2 regions of the Nesiotobacter zosterae genome follow, and region 2 is predicted to be linked to the other one. Evidence: riboswitches for the same ligand, from Rfam matches in the RefSeq annotation. Region 2 holds a riboswitch; the other holds the start of a gene.
What was found. A riboswitch is a leader RNA that binds a small molecule or an ion and turns the genes downstream of it on or off. The one in region 2 is predicted to bind S-adenosylmethionine.
Positions count from the first base shown of each region.

Region 1: linked by a shared signal. The riboswitch ahead of Q3Y58_RS05230 (hypothetical protein) and the one ahead of Q3Y58_RS15500 (O-succinylhomoserine sulfhydrylase) in region 2 are both predicted to bind S-adenosylmethionine.

Region 1 covers NZ_JAWXVZ010000003.1:112,950-119,305, reverse strand. Annotated here, with positions in the region: gene msrA (peptide-methionine (S)-S-oxide reductase MsrA) at 1-517, shown strand, start outside; gene Q3Y58_RS05240 (LysR family transcriptional regulator) at 510-1,412, opposite strand; gene Q3Y58_RS05235 (NADP-dependent oxidoreductase) at 1,510-2,511, shown strand; SAM-I-IV-variant riboswitch at 2,877-3,002, shown strand; gene Q3Y58_RS05230 (hypothetical protein) at 3,049-3,420, shown strand; gene Q3Y58_RS05225 (acyl-CoA thioesterase) at 3,462-3,887, opposite strand; gene Q3Y58_RS05220 (globin family protein) at 3,940-4,371, opposite strand; gene Q3Y58_RS05215 (Crp/Fnr family transcriptional regulator) at 4,461-5,150, opposite strand; gene Q3Y58_RS05210 (ChbG/HpnK family deacetylase) at 5,422-6,210, opposite strand; gene Q3Y58_RS05205 (glycosyltransferase family 39 protein) at 6,296-6,356, opposite strand, start outside.
Region 2 covers NZ_JAWXVZ010000010.1:132,257-138,612, reverse strand. Annotated here, with positions in the region: gene ggt (gamma-glutamyltransferase) at 1-761, shown strand, start outside; gene Q3Y58_RS15515 (hypothetical protein) at 836-1,216, opposite strand; gene Q3Y58_RS15510 (IMPACT family protein) at 1,408-1,956, opposite strand; gene Q3Y58_RS15505 (2'-deoxycytidine 5'-triphosphate deaminase) at 1,974-3,071, opposite strand; SAM riboswitch at 3,267-3,345, shown strand; gene Q3Y58_RS15500 (O-succinylhomoserine sulfhydrylase) at 3,443-4,633, shown strand; gene Q3Y58_RS15495 (glyoxalase superfamily protein) at 4,913-5,350, shown strand; gene Q3Y58_RS15490 (glycosyltransferase family 4 protein) at 5,409-6,356, opposite strand, start outside.

The sequences.
Region 1 (6,356 bases), on a different contig from region 2:
CGGGTGTTTCTGGTGTGTTGAATCAGACTTTGACAAGCTGCCGGGCGTTTTGGACACGACGTCGGGTTACATCGGTGGCTCCGTGCAGAACCCAACCTACCAGCAGGTTACCGCGGGTGGGACAGGGCACCGGGAGGCGGTGCGGATCACCTACGACTCGGAAAGGGTGAGCTACGACACACTGTTGGACGTGTTCTGGCACAGCGTTGACCCGACAGATGCAGGAGGGCAGTTCTGTGACCGTGGCTTCAGCTATTCCACTGCCATCTACGCCACAAGCGCAGAACAATTGCGCGCAGCGCAAGCTTCCAAGCAGGCCCTTAACGCCTCCGGCAAAGCAGAGGGGCAAATCGTAACCCCGATTGAACGCGCCGCGATGTTTTATCCCGCAGAGGACTATCATCAGGACTACTACAAAAAGAGCCCGATAAAGTACAAATTTTACCGCTTTCGCTGTGGACGTGACCAGCGTGTCAACCAGCTTTGGGGTGACGAGGCCTACAAACACATCAACTAGGCTTGGTGTGCGCGGCCTCCCCTTTCAGGAAATCCAGAAAGGCCCGGATTTTGGGCGGCATGAACCGCCGTTCCTGATAAACTGCGTAAACCGCGCTGTTGTCACTCTCGTAAGGTGAAAATCGGTAGGATGTGAGAAGCGGGACAAGGCGGCCCGACGCCACATCCTCCGACACCATCCACGTTGGCAGCGCGGAAATGCCGCCCGCATTTCTGACGACCTGATGAATGGAGGCTGGCGTGTTCAGCTCGATGCGCTGCGGTAGAACCAAATCCATGTCCTTTTGACCAAGCACGCGGAAGTTCGACCACCTGGGGTAGGCAAGCCAGACGCCATGGAGCTTTGCCAAATCAGCCAGCGTTTGTGGCGTCCCGTGCCGCTCCAAATAGTCCGGCGACGCCACCAAAAGAAACTCATTTTCCAAAATTCGCAGTGCGATCAAGCCACTGTCGGTAAGAGCGCCAATGCGAATGGCAAGATCAACCCCTTCTGAACTCAGGTCTATGACGCGATCGTCAAACTGAAGCGCTAGCTGCACATGGGGAAAGGCCTCCATGAATTTCGGCAGGCGCGCGGCAAGCCAATATTCGCCAAAAGCACGTGTGCAGCTGATGGTCAGTTCACCTGTTGGCGCGGTTTGCAGCCCGTTGACCGCTTCTCTTGCACGCCTCTCCTCCTCCAAGATCCTCTTGGCAAATGGCAGGAACAAGCCACCTGCCTCAGTCAACGTGATGCGTTTGCGTGATCGGTTGAAAAAGCGCGCACCCAGCTCCTCTTCCAGTGCCGTGACATGACGCGTCACCGACGACACTTGCATGTTCAACGCTGTGGCCGTTGCCGAGAAGCTGCCAAGCTCTGCGGTCTTGATGAAACAGAGTAACCGGGTAGATTTCACTTTTGCACTTTCTGCAAATTTAGCTTTCCAAATCGACTATAGAGGTAACTTTTTGCAAATGGCAATGTGTATGCAGATACACCTATAGGAGGCATAGATGCAAAACCAACGCATTCTCTTGGCGGCACGCCCAATTGGCGACATCAAGCCAACGGACTTTGAAGCTCGCACCGAAACGCTGGAGGCGCTGGAAGAGGGCAAGGCCCGCATTCGTGTTGTTTACCTCTCTCTTGATCCGGCAATGCGCGGCTGGATGAGTGCGGATGAAAACAGCTATGTGCCGCCAATTCCGCTTGGAAGCACCATGCGCGGCATTGCCACTGGCATCGTGGCGCAGAGCAAGACCGACAAGCTGAAGGAAGGCGACTGGGTTTCAGGCTTTCTGGGGTGGACACAGTATGCTGATGTAGCACCGGAGGAAGTGAACGTGCTTCCACAGGCCGTTCCAATGGATGCCTATATGGGCGTTTTGGGGCTCGCGGGTGCCACAGCCTACTGTGGCTATAAGGAGATTCTGGAGCCTCAGGCGGGCCAGACCCTATGCGTTACCGGGGCGGCCGGCTCGGTAGGCTCTCTGGTGGGACAGATGGCAAAAGCCGACGGCCTGAAGGTTATCGGCATTGCAGGCAGCGAAGAGAAGTGTAAATGGCTGACGGACGAGCTCGGCTTTGATGCGGCGCTGAACTACAAGACCGACAACCTGATGAAGGGCATTCACGACTTTGCCCCAGACGGTCTGGACATCCATTTTGAAAACGTCGGCGGCGCTCCGTTTCAGGCGGCGCTCTACAACATGAAGGCCCACGGCAAGATCGCGCTTTGTGGATTGATTTCGACCTACAATTCCACAGAGGCACCTTCTGGTCCTGAGTTAAGCGCCATGATCAAGAAAAGGCTTACCATGAAAGGCTTTGTGATGACTGATCACTGGCATCGCTTTGGGGAAATCCTGGGTAAAGTCGGTGAGTATCTCGGGAAAGGCCAGTTGAAATACCGCCTTGATGTGGTTGAAGGTCTGGAGAACGCCCCAACTGCCATCAACAAACTATTTGACGGCAGCAACAAGGGAAAGCTCACCATAAAGGTTAGCGAGCTGTAAGGCTTGGCCGAGTAAGAACGATCCAGGCGGTCCTGCAGGACCGCCTTTTTGTTTGCCTGCGACTTAGCTCTCCATAGGGGCGGCAGCTCTATCCGGCGCCCGCATTCGCGCTGTCTGGTACCGTCTTGCCGCAAAGGCCCGATTGCAGTGCGCAACGCGTATCTATGAAGAACTCTTGGGGAAGAACCACAAAACCTGCGGAGAGAGGCGGCTTCAACCGGCCAATGCCCCTAAGTTGCCCAGTTTTAACGAGACTCTGACGTTTGGCTGCTAAAGTCGCCTGAGATGGCACTGACGCTATACACAGACCATAGAAAACCGCCGACGCGAGGTCTTGATTTATTCAAGTTCCAGTGGCATACCGAATGCATCATCAAGAGAAGGGCTGGCGCCCTCGCCAACCTGCCTTACCGGGCAAGGTGGTTTCCGCAATCGGGATGCGGCTGAAACTTGAAGGCAACTTCGAGAGATCGGCAACAAAGCGGTACTGAAATGGAATTTGCGCCAGTCCTCCTCGGGAAACCGATGGAGGATTATTTGTTAGATCTTACAGGACAGCCCCACTCCCAGTGGCAAACTCGCATTCACGACCATGTGCCGTCTGCACTGCGTGAAGCGGTGGCGCATCTTCGCGGTGAGTTCACAGCCGCCTATTTGCTCGATTGCCTTGTGCTGCACAAGGGCATCGTGAGCCGCCTTCCCAAACCAGCCGAGAACGATGCAATCCCTCTCCTGTCAGCAGAGGAACGCGCTGAGCGCTATGGCACCTTGGTCAATCTGTGGAGCAAGGGATGCTCGACAGTGATCGATGAGGGATTGTTCGCGGAGACAGTGCTGCGCCGACCGCGTGAGTATGACGCCCTGCGAAGCAAATTTCGTCGCAAGCCACTCAGCCTGCCCGCCCTCTAAGCGCGCAGGCTCTTCCGTTTTAAGCCCAACCGCCGTTCAAACTAGTCCGGAAAGGCTTTGCGCTGTTCTTCGCTGATCTCGCGCGGACGTCCCTCGTCATCCACTGCCACAAAGGTGAACTTGGCGCGTGTCACGCGTTCGCGATGGCCAAAGCGGTGGCGCAAGGCCCAGGCTTCGATGTTCAGCTCCATTGAGCTACGGCCTACCTTGGTCACCTCAGTGTAGACACATAAAACGTCACCAACCTTTACTGGCCGGATGAAGGTCATGCTGTCGATGGCAACTGTAACAACGCGGCCCTGTGCAAACTGTCCTGCACAAATACCCCCGGCAATATCCATCTGAGACACAACCCAGCCGCCGAAAATGTCGCCGGAGGCATTTGTGTCTGCTGGCATTGCCATCGTGCGCGTGGTCAACTCGCCCACCGGCAGCTCGACCTCTGCTTGTTTAGCAGCATCTGTCATTCGATCAGTATTCCTCTCATTCCAGCAGCGTTGGTCTGGATGATACCGACCGTTAAGCTGCCATCGTCCGTGGAGTACCGAACATAGCTTGACTGAGGCTATCTGCAACAGTGTCGGCAACCTTGACCACAGCCGCTTGAGCCGGCAGGGGAATGGTCTTTGCGCATGCCGCGCGGAACAAAGCCTTGTATTGGTCCAGATCATCCTGTTGGAACAAATGCGCCTTGTTTGAAAACAGATATGCGGGCCGGCCAGTGTAGCTCTGGCAGCGTAAAAGCGCCGTCTTCCAGAACTGGGTCATCCGATAGACATGGTCTGACCAGTCGCCACCAGATACCTCAGCAAGTCTTTCCTTTAGGGAAGAGTGATCTTCCAAAAGCTCTACCAGAGAAGAAACCAGAGCGTTGACGTGTTCATGCTCCAAAGAAGCGTGAACCGGGCTACGTTCCGCCAACGGGCGGATGTCGTAGAGTTCAGTGTGCATAGCGATTACTCACTTTGATTTTGTTTATAGCAACAACAGGTACTACTATAGTACTATTATTGTGCGCTGCGTCATAGCAGTTTCACTTATCAAAGTTTGGCTTGTGCCCGTAACACACCTAGTTTTTCCAGAGCATAGTAACCAGAGAGCCTGCTTATTGTGCCTTCTCTCTTCCAGCTGTTCAAAACTCGGGAAACGTTTTCGCGAGCGCCGCCTGCCATATTCGCGATTTCTGCCTGGCTAAGCTTATAATGTATAAGGATTCTGTCATCGCCAAGATCCTTGCCGAAGGTTTCGGCAAGCTGCAACAAGGTCTGCGCCACCCGACCGGTCAGCGGCAGAAATGAGCGCGCTGCCAGCGCATCATTTGAGTTCCGGAGGCGACCTGCGACAATTGATAGCATATGTCGATAAACGACCGGATTGTCGTCCGCGAACCGATAGAAGGCATTTTTCGAGATAAATCCAAGGCGGCAGTTTTTCAGCGCCGTGACCGTCGCGGAGCGTGGACGATCATCAAGAAGGGCGACCTCACCGACCACACTGCCCGGACCCAGAACCGCAAGCAACTGCTCACTGCCGTCAACAGACAGTACCGACACTTTGACCGTACCCTCAATAAGTGCGTAACACCCGTTGCCAGGATCCCCTGCCTCAAACAGCACGGTGCCTGACTTGACGTTCATCGGCTGCACAATCTTTGAGAGCTCTTCGGAGAAAGCGTCTGGTAGAACAGAAAGATCAGGCTCCTGTTTCAGAAGCTCTATGAATTCTTGCATGTCACACTGTGTCCTATGTCGCCCTGCAAAAGGACTACCGTCAACTGCGAAGAACGCGAGAATTGCCCAAGTCTACGATTGCCTGTCGGTTATACCCAAACATGTGGCGAAATTTGGTAGATTGCACATCTGTGACGGCTGTCACTGCATCAGCCGGATATTGTTTATTTCAGCTATGCTAGTCAACCCAAGCCGTCTGTTTTTTGTCTGGCTTCGCTTCACAAACACATGAATGCCGCAGAGCAACCAGCCCCTATGATGAATACCCCAATCAAAACAAGAAGATATCTTTTTCGTTGAGCAAGTAAGGAAACTCTTCGCTGCTTAGAAAGCGCAGTTGGCGCTCGCGGGCATTTTCATCTTTGATTGCTTTCTTGTCGCCCTTGTTCTCGGAGTAAGCCGGCTGACAAAAAACCATTGAGTGGTCAAAGGGAACGTCCAGCCCATGCCAGAAAAACTCGCGCAGATCGGTTTCATCTCCGTCAACTGGCACAGTTGGGCCAGAGAAAATGGTCTCCAGCCCGGCTTTCTTGGCGCCCCGATGGAAACGTGAATTCTTGTCATGATCCCCTGCTGGCCCCACCAGAGCGGGCTTTGGCGCTTTCATCAAAGATGCAACGTTGAGCACACGCTGCGCAACGGCGCTGAAGGCCATCAAATCCTGATCAAGTGCGATGAATGCGGGCGCACGGAGGTAGATTTGTTGAAACAGCTCAATTTGGGCAGCGATCTCTGCTTCCAAGATCTCATCGGGCAACAGATTTAATGGTGCCCGCATATAGTACCAGAGTTTTGAGGGGAACTGAGCGCCGAAGGCACTTTCTCCCATCAGCGTGAGAGGAGCTGCGCTTTTCGACAGCCGAATGGTGACACCGACCTTGGTGTTTTGCTCGGCCCAAGAGACAACATCACGCAGCTGATAGAACTCTTTTTGCCACAAGTCGCCTGTCACAACGCATCCCACTGCGGACAAGCGGCCTGCGATGATCAGATCACAGATCGCCCGATCCACACCAAAGCTTGTGCCAAACTCCAAGCTGGTGAGCAGTATGCGTTTCATGGGGCCCCGCCTTTGCGGACTCACCTTGTCCGAGCATTTCAATTAAAACGCACGGAGGAGATAACGCAAGGTGATAGCTCCCATATCACTCGTTTTTGAGGGGTGGCGGCACAAAACCACCAGTATCCTCAGGATGTTCTAGAAGA
Region 2 (6,356 bases):
TTGATCCGCTGGGTGGCGATCGGTTCCACTTGCAGATGGAAGCAGCCAAGCTGGCCTATGCCGGGAGAGACCGGTTTTTGGCCGATCCGGAATCCATGCGTTTTTCAGCGAGTGAGTTTCTCCAAGAGAACTACATTGACCGTCTTGCAGGCATGATCCGCATGGATGCTGCGCTGCCGCGGCAGACTGAACAGATCCTCTGCCCAAGTTCCGATACGGTTTATCTGAGTGTGGTCGATGCCGATGGCATGGCGGTGTCGCTTATCAACTCCCTCTACAATGGCTTCGGATCCGGCATTACTGCGCCAAATTCCGGTGTCTTGCTTCAAAACCGGGGCTCTTGTTTCTCACTGGAAGCGGGGCATGACAATGAGCTCTCGGGAGGCAAGCGGCCATTGCACACCATCATTCCGGCGATGGCGATGAGGGACGGCAAAGCGTTTCTTTCTTTCGGGGTGATGGGCGGCGGCTATCAACCTTGCGGTCATGCGCACGTCCTTTCAAACATGTTGGACTACGGCATGGACGTTCAAGCTGCCCTTGATTGCCCCCGGCTGTTTTTGAATGAGCGCAACCTCTCGCTGATTGCGGAAATGCATGTACCTGAGGCGACAATAGCCAGCCTGCACGCACGGGGGCACGAAGTGGAACGGACAACCGCCGCCATCGGGGGTGGACAGGCCATTTTGTTTGACCGTGTCAATGGCGGCCTTGTTGGCGGGTCTGACCCGCGTAAAGACGGCTGCGCGCTGGGCTATTGAGGCGGCGCAAAAGAAAATCCCCGAAGCGTGTCCCCGAGGCGTCCGACCGAAGTGTGCCAAGGGGATTTTCGGGTTCAAGCTGAGTGCGTGAGGATGCGGCCGCAGCCAAATCGTCGGGTCGATTTAAACGTTGCCTTATAGCTCATGCTTGAGGTCTGCGGATCGGCGCGCCGTTTCTCACGGGTTTGCGGATCCTTGTCTCTCACGGCAATCAGGTGCGCTACAAAGGGTGCGTTGCTGCGGTACGAGACAATCTGGCCAAGGTTGTCTTCCTGAGCTGTGGCGCCGTCAGATGGCGTGCCATCAACCGGGACAAGCGCACGGCCTGAGCGATGAGGACGATTTGGGACATGGGTTGCACGGTGTTGGTGTGCCGCGCGTAGGGTCGGGCCTCTGCGCACCGTGGCACGGTCCGCATGATACTCAGTACTGGCAGTCAGTCGGGTTACTCGCATACATCCTCCCCGCAGGCGCTGTCCCAATTTGGGGCAGGCCGTGGCCTTGCGGTGTATGCTTCGCAAGCCCTGTGCCAAGCGTTAATCTTTGCTTAACGATTTCACGGCGACCAACAGGGCGACAGTCCCGACTTGTTGCCCAAGACTGGTTTGGGGTGAATAAGCAGGCTCTGAGATCTTGAGGGCTGTGCTTAGAGCTGGGCGAGGGTCTCTTCTGGCCCCTCGATGAGCAGTGTGGCACCGTCCTCTGTGAAAGTGCGGTCCAAAACTCTCAAGGATAGCAGGGAGATACGGCGTTCAAGCTCAGAGGTGTCGGCAAAGGAAACGGAGACCTTCTTTGTCTTGATCGGGAACCATTGTTCCAATTCGGCACAGTTTATGGCCGCGTTTGCAGCGCCGGAATACGCCCGTGCCAAACCGCCTGTGCCCAGCTTTGTGCCGCCGAAATATCGCACTACGATAATGCCGCAGTTGATGAGCCTGGCGCCGATCATGGTCTTGAGCATAGGCATGCCGGATGTTCCGGCGGGCTCGCCATCATCCTTTGCCCCTTCATCAATACGCCCCTCATCCAGCATGCGCCGGAACGCGGTGACATGATGGTTGGCTTTGCGGTGTTGATCGCGCAGTTCGGAGAGGCGGGTTTCGAAGCGGTCATAGGGAACCAGAAAAGCGAGGAAGCGAGACTTCTTCTCTTCCAGCTCAGCCTGAAATTCCCGAGTGACCGTATAGAGCGGCATGCGTTTCCGTGAGTTGTCTAGTTCTGCTTCTGAGGCTTTTTAAAGTGCTTGGACAGCTTGAGGGCCTGGCCCTGGTAGTTGGAGCCAATCCCCTCGCCATAGAGGGTTTCAGGCCGTTCCTGCATGGTTTCGTAAACGAGACGTCCGACTGTCTGACCATGCTCCACGATAAAGGGCACTTCATGAGAGCGTACTTCGAGAACAGCACGGGAGCCGGAACCTCCGACTGTCGAGTGACCAAAGCCCGGATCAAAGAAGCCAGCGTAGTGCACGCGAAATTCACCCACCAGCGGATCAAAGGGTACCATTTCGGCGGCGTACATGGGCGGCACGTGAACGGCTTCCTGCGACACCAGAATGTAAAACTCGTTGGGGTCCAAGATTAGCGAGGCATCGCCGCGGTTATAAATCGGCTCCCAGAACTCCTCCGGGGTTTGCGCTTCTTTCTTGTCCACGTCGATGACGCCAGTATGGCGTTTGGCGCGGTATCCGATGAGGCTATCCTTGCCCGTGCCCTTCAAGTCGATTGAGAGCTGCACGCCGCCGCCGATCAGATCGTCTCCGCCCGACACCAGTGTGTGCTCTTCATGCACCTTGAGAAGCTCTTCATCTGAGATCAGGGCATCTCCATTTCTGAAGCGGATCTGTGAGAGGCGGGTGCCTTCACGCACGAGGACAGGGAAAGTGCGCGGGGAAATTTCTGCGTAAAGCGGGCCGGAGTAGCCTTCGCGGACACTGTCAAAGGCGCGGCCTTCATCGGCAATGACACGGGTGAACACATCAATGCGGCCCGTGGAGCTCTTTGGATTTGTGGTGGCGGACAGGCCCTCAGGCAGCTTCAGGGCTTCCTGAAGCTTTACGATGTAAACGCACCCGGTTTCCAGCACGGCGCCTTTGGTCAGATCAATTTCATGCAAAATGAGGTTTTGCAGCTTGTCTTCCACAAGGGCACCGGGACCCGGGAGGAAAGAGGCACGAACGCGCCACGCCTTGGCTCCCAGCCGGAGGTCCAGGCTCGCAGGCTGGATCTGGTCTTCATCTGGTTTGCGCGGCGCCGAAATGGCCCCGGTTGCAAACATGTTGGCGATTGTTTTCGCAGGAAGAATTCCACCCATACCGGTAGGTCCCATGATCTGATTTGCTGTCTGCTCAACTGCAGTAAAGCGCAGCTCGTGTTTTCTCAAGTGACTTCCGTGATTACAGGACAATGAGGCACAGGCCAAGGCTTCTGTGATCTGGTTTTGAGGATACTTCAAGAAAGCAGGGCCACAAATTTGTTTGACGCACCCTTGTCTTTGGCCTAATCAAAAGGCCTGTTTTGTGGTGATTTGGGCCGGCCGGCTTGCTGCCACGTAAAATAAGTTGCTAAAGGGCCGGGTTCTTGTAGCAAGACCCTGGCTATTTCGGCCGGGGTTTTTTGTTTTCAGAAACGGGCCACTCTATGAGCAGGGCAGTTCTCGAAAACCGATGATGGCAAGGACGCATAATGAGCACAGACAACAAAGACACTTGGAAGCCAGCCACCAAACTCGTGCATGGAGGGACCACGCGATCCAGTTTTGGTGAAACGTCTGAAGCCATGTATCTGACACAGGGCTTTGTGTATGGCAGTGCTGAAGCGGCAGAGGCTCGTTTTCTGGGCGAGGAGCCGGGCTACATCTATTCTCGCTATGCAAACCCCACCGTCTCCATGTTTGAAAAGCGCATGTGCGAGATCGAGGGCGCAGAGGCTGCGCGGGCGACCGCCTCCGGTATGGCAGCTGTGCATTCTGCCCTGATGGCTTCAGTGAGGGCGGGCGATCACGTGATTGCACCGAAGGCCCTGTTTGGGTCTTGCCGATACATCATCGAGCAGTTGCTGCCTCGTTTCGGGGTCGAATCGACCCTTATTGACGGGACTGATTTTGAGCAATGGAAGGCAGCTCTGCGCCCGAACACCAAAGTCGCCTTCATGGAAAGTCCAACCAACCCGACGTTGGATGTGATTGATATTCAGGCCGTTGCAGATCTCATGCACAACGCCGGTGCGCGTCTGATCGTCGACAATGTGTTTGCAACTGCCATTTGGCAATCGCCTCTGGCGCTGGGCGCTGATGTGGTGATATATTCCGCCACCAAGCACATCGATGGGCAGGGACGCTGCCTCGGGGGTGTGGTGCTTTCTGATGAGAAGTGGATCACCGAAGAATTCCATGATCCTTATAAGCACACTGGCCCGGCCATGAGCCCGTTCAATGCCTGGGTGCTGCTGAAGGGGCTTGAAACGCTGCCTCTTCGCGTTGAGCGCCAAACCTATACTGCAGGCAAGGTCGCCAATCTGCTGGCTGAGCATGACGCTGTTTCTCGCCTTGTCTATCCTGGCCGTGACGATCATCCTCAGGCGGAGATCGCCAAGAAGCAGATGCGGGGTGGTTCGACCATGTTGGCGTTTGATCTTGCTGGCGGCAAGGAAGCGGCTTTCAAGTTCTCCAACGCGCTGAACATCGTGCAGCTTTCCAACAACCTGGGCGATGCCAAGAGCCTGATCACACATCCGGCAACCACCACCCACCAGAGTGTGGCGGAAGAAGCGCGACTTGAGCTGGGTATTTCTGACAAGACCCTGCGTCTCTCCATAGGCATTGAAGACACGGATGATTTGCTGGCGGATGTAGAACAGGCATTGGCGCAGGTTTGATCCGTCCTACGCCAGGGAACTCAAGGGCGCTCAGGCGCCCTTCTTGTTCATGCGCAACAGGTTGGCGTGAAAGCACCAGTGCGGCGCTGTTGGTTGACAGGCTTGTCCGTTGTCCCTATCACGGTGGACAAGGTTGAGAGGCCTGCCGCTCACGAGCCAATGGGCTTATGGTGAAGCTCTCTGTCATCACGGCATAACAAGCAGATCCCTAGTTTTCAGCGGTCTGCGGTAATGTGGGCACCCGCAGAGTAATGCTGATGACAATGAAAGGATGCTTTCATGCCCGCAGCTCTGTCTGTTCCAACCTTGAGCACTGCCAAGAAACGAGCCCGTGAAGTGCGCGCTAACCTTGCACTGATTGGGAAGGTGATCACCCATTCCGAAGCCTTGGAGCACGTTGCAAAGGAGCTTGGTTTTCGCAACTGGAATGTGGCCGCCGCACGCCTTTCCAACAGACCACAACTTCATCTTTCCATTGGTGACCGTGTCTCGGGCCGGTATTTGAAGCAGCCCTTCGAAGGTACTGTGCTCTCAGTTCACCCGATTGGCCACGGGGATGCCTATCAGTTGACGCTGCAATTTGACGAGGCGGTTGATGTGGTCAGATTTGAGAGCTTTTCTGCCTACCGGCAAAGAGTCAACGCCACCGTGTCACCAGAGGGCGTGACGTGGGCCAAAACCAGTGATGGCGCTCCGCATCTGGTGCTCGATCTGTAAAAGCGAAAGGGGTTGGCAGGAAGCGCAAGCGACTACTTCTGTCAGCCCTGATTTGAAGCTATGTGGTTGAGTTTGCTAATTCTTTTGGCTCGCCAGCGGAGGCGATGCCGGAAACCGTGCGATAGATGTCAATATGGCGGGAGATGACCTCGTTCCAAGTGATCGCCTTGTTGGACATATGTGCGCCTTGGGTCAATCGATCGAAAATGCCGTTTTCGTTGTTCATCACTTTAAGCAGTGTTTCCCGATCTTGCTTAAAGTCCCCTGATAGGAACAGGCCGTTCTCGCCGTCGACAATCAAGTCTCTTGTTAGTCCAACAGGCGTGGTCAGGACTGGCGTCCCAGAGGCAATAGCTTCCGGAATGTTCGCTGGCCCTCCTTCATGCGCACTGAGCATGAGAAGGAAGTCAATCTCCTTGTAGACCTCCGGAAAAAGCTGGTAGGGCAGGAACTCATAACAACGGCAGCTAAAGCCAAAGCTCTCTAAAAGGGCGGCATCCTGACTTCGCCCTTCCCCAATCAGATAAAACTCTGCGCTGCCCGGTGGAAGGGTTTGAAAGATCTCTTCCAGAAGGACCTCTCCCTTGACGCGGCGGCCATAGCGCCGTGAGATGAAGCCGAGCTTGAGAGGTTCGCCAGTTTTGTATGTACGGAGAGGCTTTTTGCTGAAAAGCTTGGGATCGTAGCCATGGGGAACCACCACTGTGTGGTGCATTCCGTGTTGGGCTAGAAACTCCGCTTGACCCGTGTTCAGGCAGATTATGCGCTCTGCTTGACGGTACTTTGACTCGAAGCGGTCAAACGATACAAAGGGGTCGCTGTCCTCCAGGTCGTGATGGACTGTCACAACGCTGCGTGCAGGCAGGTGCTCTTCAAGCTGCGGTCTGTGAAAGTGATAGATGTCCGCTCCTGGAAGTGCCTTTTCTGAGATCGCAAGGTCAAACCGGCCGTCTCTGGCAAATCTCCTGAAAAGGTCCGCGAAAATCTTGCTGCCCAAGTCCCGGGT